3 regions of the Saccharopolyspora cebuensis genome follow, and region 2 is predicted to be linked to each of the others. Evidence: riboswitches for the same ligand, from Rfam matches in the RefSeq annotation. Region 2 holds a riboswitch; each other region holds the start of a gene.
The links. A riboswitch is a leader RNA that binds a small molecule or an ion and turns the genes downstream of it on or off. The one in region 2 is predicted to bind cobalamin.
Positions count from the first base shown of each region.

Region 1: linked by a shared signal. The riboswitch ahead of ABD976_RS19500 (ABC transporter substrate-binding protein) and the one ahead of cobN (cobaltochelatase subunit CobN) in region 2 are both predicted to bind cobalamin.
Region 3: linked by a shared signal. The riboswitch ahead of metE (5-methyltetrahydropteroyltriglutamate--homocysteine S-methyltransferase) and the one ahead of cobN (cobaltochelatase subunit CobN) in region 2 are both predicted to bind cobalamin.

Region 1 is NZ_BAABII010000013.1:85,879-88,067, reverse strand. It holds gene ABD976_RS19510 (DUF885 domain-containing protein) at 1-158, opposite strand, end outside; gene ABD976_RS19505 (DUF3153 domain-containing protein) at 260-943, shown strand; cobalamin riboswitch at 980-1,163, shown strand; gene ABD976_RS19500 (ABC transporter substrate-binding protein) at 1,223-2,189, shown strand, end outside.
Region 2 is NZ_BAABII010000001.1:193,516-195,704, reverse strand. It holds gene ABD976_RS00870 (NAD(P)-dependent oxidoreductase) at 1-341, shown strand, start outside; gene ABD976_RS00865 (lasso RiPP family leader peptide-containing protein) at 417-530, opposite strand; cobalamin riboswitch at 795-914, shown strand; gene cobN (cobaltochelatase subunit CobN) at 966-2,189, shown strand, end outside.
Region 3 is NZ_BAABII010000009.1:65,767-67,955, reverse strand. It holds gene ABD976_RS14355 (arylamine N-acetyltransferase family protein) at 1-136, shown strand, start outside; cobalamin riboswitch at 398-642, shown strand; gene metE (5-methyltetrahydropteroyltriglutamate--homocysteine S-methyltransferase) at 774-2,189, shown strand, end outside.

The DNA of each region.
Region 1 (2,189 bases), on a different contig from region 2:
GCCTCCGCCCGGGCCCGGTGGCCCTCCGGCGAGTAGTCCGTCATGTCCTCGTCGTGACCCGGCAGCCCGAGGAAGGTGCCGGAAATGGGGTCGAGCGCGGCCAGCTCGTCGACGAACCGGTCGCTGATCTCGTGCACGCCCTGCTGATCAGTCGCCATGCCCGCCCACGCTAGTCGTCGCCCGCCGGAGCCTCATCCGGATTCCTCCGGCGCGGTCGTGCACCCGGCGAAAACCCGCAGCCGGTGCGACGATTCGGCAGGTGGAGCGGACAACGAGCGGTCGTCGAACGGGCCCCGCCCGCGGTGCGGTGCTGGGTCTGCTGCTGGTGCTCGTCGGGATGGTCACCAGCGGCTGCCTGCACGTGAACGCGGCGCTCACGATCGACGGCGAGGACGCCGTCGCGGGTGAGCTGGTGATCACCACGCAGACCGCCGACGGGAAGGTCCCGTTCCAGTTGACCCCGCCCGAGGACCTGGCCGACCAGGTGCGGATCACGCCTTACGCGCAGGGCGACCGGGTCGGCTCGCACCTGTCGTTCCGCGGCCTGAGCTTCGACGAGGTGACCCGGCTGAGCCAGTCGCTCACCCCGGACGACTCGCGCTACCAGTTCCAGCTCTCCCGCAGCGGCTCGCTGGTGATCCTGGAGGCCTCGGCCGACCTCACCCCGCTGGCCAACACCGACTCGTCGGTCGAGGTCAAGGTCAGCGCGCCGGGCGAGATCACCAGCACCAACGGCGAGGAGAGCGCGGGCACGGTCACCTGGGAGCTGGAACCGGGCGAGGTGACCAGGCTCGCGGCGACCTTCCAGTACGCCAGCGCGACCGGCGGCGGCTGGGTCGGCTGGGCGGCGCTGCTGACCGGCACGACCTTCCTGGTGGCGCTGGTCGTCGCCGCGCTGGCGCTGACCACCCACCTGCGGGCGCGCGCGGCCGAGGAAGCCTGAGCGCGCACCCCGCAAGGCCACCCGGACCGGACCCCTTAGGGTGAGGCGCGAGCCAGTCGTGCCCGCGGGAGCGGGACGGGGAATCCGGTCGGAAGCCGGAGCTGACGCGCAGCGGTAGGGGTGCTGGGCGAGGACACGTGCCACTGGGCCACCAGGCCCGGGAAGGCTCCTCGCCCGTACGAGCCCGAGCCCGAAGACCTGCTGGCTCGCCGGGACGCACACCGCTTCCCGGCTCGCACCCGGGCTTCGCGACCGAGCCCCGAGCGAAGGACGGTAGTCTTGCGCACCCGCCGCGCGGTGGTCCTGACCAGCCTCGCCACCCTCGCCCTCACCAGTTGCGCCGCACCCGAGGCCGGAGCACCGGCACCCGGCGCCGTGTCCGTGCCCAACTGCGACCGGGAGGTCGTGGTCGAGCAACCGCCGCAGCGCGCGGTGAGCCTGAACCAGAGCACCACCGAGATCATGCTGTCGCTGGGCCTGCAGGACCGGATGGTCGGCACCGCGACCTGGACCGACCCGGTGGACCCGGACCTGGCCGAAGCCAACGCGCGGGTGCCGAGGCTGGCCGACAACGCCCCGTCGTTCGAGACCGTGCTGAGCACCGAACCGGACATCGTGCTGGGCGCCTACCAGGCCGTCTTCACCGATGAGCGGGTCGCCTCGCGGGAGCGCTTCGGGCAGCTCGGCGTGCCGACCTACCTGTCGCCGAGCAACTGCCTGCCGGAGGAGGCGCCGCTGGGCGAACCGGTGGTGCTGGAGGACATCTACCGCGAGGTGCGGGAGATCGCGACGCTGTTCGGGGTGCCCGAGCGCGGCGAGGCGCTGATCGCGGACCTGCGCGACCGGGTGTCGGCGGCGCAGCGGAAGGTGGCGGGGCTGGACCTGCCGCCGGAGACCTCCGTGCTGTTCTGGTTCGCCCGCACCGAAACCCCGTACGTGGCGGGCGGCACCGGTGCCCCGGCGATCATGGCGCGCACCCTCGGGGTCCGCGGCACCTACGCCGACCAGCGCTCGATGTGGCCGCAGATCGGCTGGGAGGACATCCTGGCCCGCAACCCCTCGCTGCTGGTGCTCGGTGATCTGACCCGCGACGGCGAGGGCGACTCGTTGCGGGCCAAGGTCGACTTCCTGCGCGGCGACCCGGCCGTCTCCCGGCTCCCGGCGGTGCGCGAGCAGCGCTGGCTGCCGATGACCGGCACGGCGCTGAACGTGAGCCTGCAGACCATCGACGGGATCGAGGCCCTGG
Region 2 (2,189 bases):
CCGCCACCGCCGCGCTGATCGACGCCGCCGCGCTGGCGCGGATGAAGGACGACGCCTGGCTGATCAACGTGGCCCGCGGCTCGCTGGTCGACACCGGCGCGCTGGTCGAGGCGCTGGACGCCGGGCGGATCGGCGGGGCCGCGCTGGACGTCACCGACCCGGAGCCGCTGCCGGACGGGCACCCGCTGTTCGGCCACCCGCGCGCGTTGATCACCCCGCACTCGGCGAACCCGAAGCCGCTGCTGCTCCCGGCGCTGGCCCGCCGGGTGCGGGACAACGTGCGGCGGCGCCTCGCGGGCGAGCCGCTGATCGGCGTCGTCGACCTCGAAGCCGGGTACTGACCGCCTGGCCGCACCGACCTGGGGAGACGACCGGGGTCCGACCCCCTCGCGCGGGAACCGGACCCGTGGCCTCGATCAGGGCAGGAAGTAGCCGTTGCCGTCGACGTACTCGCCGCTGCCACCGAGGGTGTCGGCGGTGAACTCGCCCAGCTCGGCCAGTTCGGGCGTGCGGTAGGTGGTCTCGGTCATGGTCGTTCGCCTCCCTGTCGTTGACGTGGTGCCCGCCGCGGGCACCTGCCCCTGTGATCGGCGACGTCCTGGACGCCTTGAGGTCCCCGCGGCGGGGGTTCACCCGGGTTCCGCAGCACGACTACCCGGCCGTGCCCCGAGCCCTGCGCCGCCGGCGCGTCCGGGAGGCGGCCCGGAGGGCTGCCGGGTGCGGCGTGAACGACGTCTCACGGCGGGCGCGCCGGTGGCCGTTAGGATGATCGGCGTCAGACGGCGGTGACGCGGAGGAACCCGGTGCGAGACCGGGGCGGTCGCGCCACTGTGACCGGGGAGCGCACTCCGACGAGCCACGGCCCGCACGGGCCGGAAGGTGGGGCCGCGCGCCGATCCGGGAGCCAGGACACTCCGGCCGCCGTGGATCCCGATCGGGGCGCGCACCCCGAGGAAGGACGCGCCGTGTCCGACGCTGCCCGCACCACCAGGATCCTGCTGCTGTCCACGGCGGACACCGATCTGCTGGCCGCCAGGGCCTCCGGTGCCGACTACGCGGTGGCCAACCCGTCCCGGGTCGCCGCCGAGGACGTCCCCGACCTGCTCACCGGGGTCGATCTGGTGGTGGTCCGGCTGCTCGGCGGCAAGCGCGCCTGGGCCGAAGGGCTGGACGCGGTGCTGGCCTCGGGCCTGCCGACCGTCGCGCTCAGCGGCGAGTCCACCCCGGACGCCGAGCTGATGGCGCTGTCCACCGTCCCGGCCGGGGTCGCCACCCAGGCGCTGACCTACCTGGTCGAGGGCGGACCGGGCAACCTCGGGCAGCTCGCCCGGTTCCTGTCCGACACGGTGCTGCTGACCGGCGACGGCTTCGAGCCGCCGGAGCGGATGCCGGAGTTCGGCCCGCACGGCGAGCGGGCGCACGACCCGGCGCGGCCCACCGTGGGCATCGTCTTCTACCGGGCGCACGCGCTGGCGGGCAACACCGGGTTCGTCGACACCCTCGCCGACCAGGTCGAGCGGGCCGGGGCCAACGCGCTGCCGGTGTTCTGCGGCTCCCTGCGCGGGCTGTCCGACGCCGCCGGGCTGCGCGACCTGCTCGGCGGCTGCGACGTGCTGGTGGCCACGGTGCTCGCCGCGGGCGGCTCGGTGGCCGCCGACGCCAGCGCGGGCGGCGACGAGGACTCCTGGGACGCCGGGGCGCTGGCCGAGCTGGACATCCCGGTGCTGCAAGGGCTCTGCCTCACCACCAGCCGCGCCACCTGGGAGGACAGCGACGCCGCGCTGTCGCCGATGGACGCCGCGATGCAGGTCGCGGTGCCGGAGTTCGACGGCCGGCTGATCAGCGTGCCGTTCTCCTTCAAGGAGGCCGGGGACGACGGCATCCCGGTCTACCTGGCCGACCCCGAACGCGCCCGCCGGGTCGCGGGCACCGCCACCGCGCTGGCCCGGCTGCGGCGCACCGCCGACTCGGACAAGAAGCTGGCCGTGGTGCTGTCGTCCTACCCGACCAAGCACTCCCGGGTGGGCAACGCGGTCGGCTTGGACACCCCCGCCTCGGCGGTGGTGCTGCTGCACGCCCTGGCCGAGGCCGGGTACGACCTCGGCGGCCTGGACCTGTCCGGAGTGGACGGCGACGGGCTGATCCACCGGCTGATCGCCGCGGGCGGCCACGACGTCGAATGGCTCACC
Region 3 (2,189 bases), on a different contig from region 2:
CGGAACGCGACTGGTCCGCACCGAGCACGGCGAGCGCACCGAGCGGACCCTCACCGAGGACGAGGCGCTGGCGACCTACCGCGAGGTGTTCGGGATGCCCCTCGACCGGCTCCCCGCCGACCCGGCGCAGCGCTGAGCGGACGCCCACTGCGGAGGGTCCCGTCCCCGGTGGACCGACGTGGCGGGCGTCCGCGCGAGGCGCCGGCCGCGGTGCTCGGTGACGCCGCGCGCCACCGGACCGTCCGGCTCGACGGCGGGCGGGCGCCCGCGCGACGGTGTGTCCGGGATCTCACCGCGGTGGCGCGGCGGGTCGAAAGGCGACGTCAACGGGCGCCGCGCCCGGTGCGCGGGGACCCTCGTGGCGGCGGGCGCCCTTGCCAACGCGAGGTCGGCGGCTAGCCTGATCCGTGCTGGTGGTTCGGCCGCCCCCACCCGACCGGGCGGGAGCGGCCGAGGCAAGAGGGAACCCGGTGCGAATCCGGGACTGCCCCGCAGCGGTGAACGGGAACCAACGCCGTCCCCGGTCCACGACCGGGATCAGCACTGGGCCACCAGGCCCGGGAAGCGACGGCCAGTAGGAATCCCCGGCGACGCCGGGAAGCGCCCGTGAGTCCGAAGACCTGCCACCGGTGCGCGCGCCGGAGCGGTGCGCGCTGTTCGAGGCCCCGCGGGAGGGCCTGCCGGACGACGCCCGCGCGGCAGCTCGTCGCGCCGTCGCGCCCTGCGCTCTCCCGGTCTCGGACCCCTGTCGTCGAGCTCGCGAGGAGAGAGCGTTGACAACCACGATCGGTTCCACCGTGCTGGGCTACCCCCGGATCGGCCCCGACCGGGAGCTCAAACGAGCCCTGGAGCGCTACTGGGCCGGGCGGATCGGCGAGCCGGAACTCCGGGAGGTCGCCCGCGGTCTGCGGGTGGACACGTGGCGCTCGCTGCACGAGGCCGGACTGGATTCGGTGCCGGGCAACACGTTCTCGTACTACGACCAGGTGCTCGACACCGCGGTCGTCTTCGGTGCGGTGCCCGAACGGTTCACCGCGCTCGGGCTGAGCCCGCTGGACACCTACTTCGCGATGGCGCGCGGGGTGGAGTCCACGCCGCCGCTGGAGATGACCAAGTGGTTCGACACCAACTACCACTACCTCGTCCCGGAAATCGGCCCGGACACGCGGTTCTCGCTGTCCGATCAGTCCCCTGTGGACCAGTACCAGGAAGCCCTGGAAGCGGGCGTGACCACCCGCCCGGTGCTGGTCGGGCCGCTGACCTTCCTGCTGCTGTCCAAATCGGACGACCAGGCGCCGGAGTCGTTCCGCCCGCTGGACCGGCTCGACGACCTGCTGACCGCCTACGCCGAGCTGCTCGGTGAGCTGCACCGCGCGGGCGCGGAGTGGGTGCAGCTCGACGAGCCCGCGTTCGCCGCCGACCGCTCCCCCGCCGAGCTGGCCGCGCTGCGCGCCGCCTACCGGCGCCTGGGCGAGCTGACCGAGCGGCCGAAGATCCTGGCGGCCGGCTACTTCGGCGATCTGGGCGAGGCGCTCGGCGAGCTGGCCGCCACCCCGGTCGAGGCGCTGGCGGTGGACCTGGTCGCCGGGCGGTCGGCGCTGGACCGGCTCCCGTCGGTGCGCGGCCTGGCGGACAAGGCGCTGGTCGCCGGACTGGTCGACGGGCGCAACGTCTGGCGCACCGACCTGGACGGCGCGCTGTCCACCGCCGCGACCCTGCTGGGCCTGGCGGGCGAGGTCGCGGTCGGCACGTCCTGCTCGCTGCTGCACGTGCCCTACGACGTCGAGGCCGAGACCGCCGTGGACGCGCGGGTGGCGTCCTGGCTGGCCTTCGCGCGGCAGAAGGTCGACGAGGTCGTGGTCCTCGGCCGGGCGCTGCGCGACGGGCGCGAGGCGGTGGCCGACGAGCTCACCGCCGCCCGGCGCGCGGTCGCCGACCGGGCCGGAGCCGACTCGGTGCGCGACAACCGGGTCCGGGCCCGGCTGGACTCGCTGCGCCCGGAGCACGCGCGGCGCGGTGACTACGCCGGGCGGCAGGCGGCCCAGCAGCGGTCGTTGCGGTTGCCGCCGCTGCCGAGCACCACGATCGGTTCCTTCCCGCAGACCACCGACGTCCGCAAGGCGCGCGCGGCGCTGCGCGCCGGGCGCATCGACCCGGCGACCTACCAGCAGCGGATGCGCGACGAGATC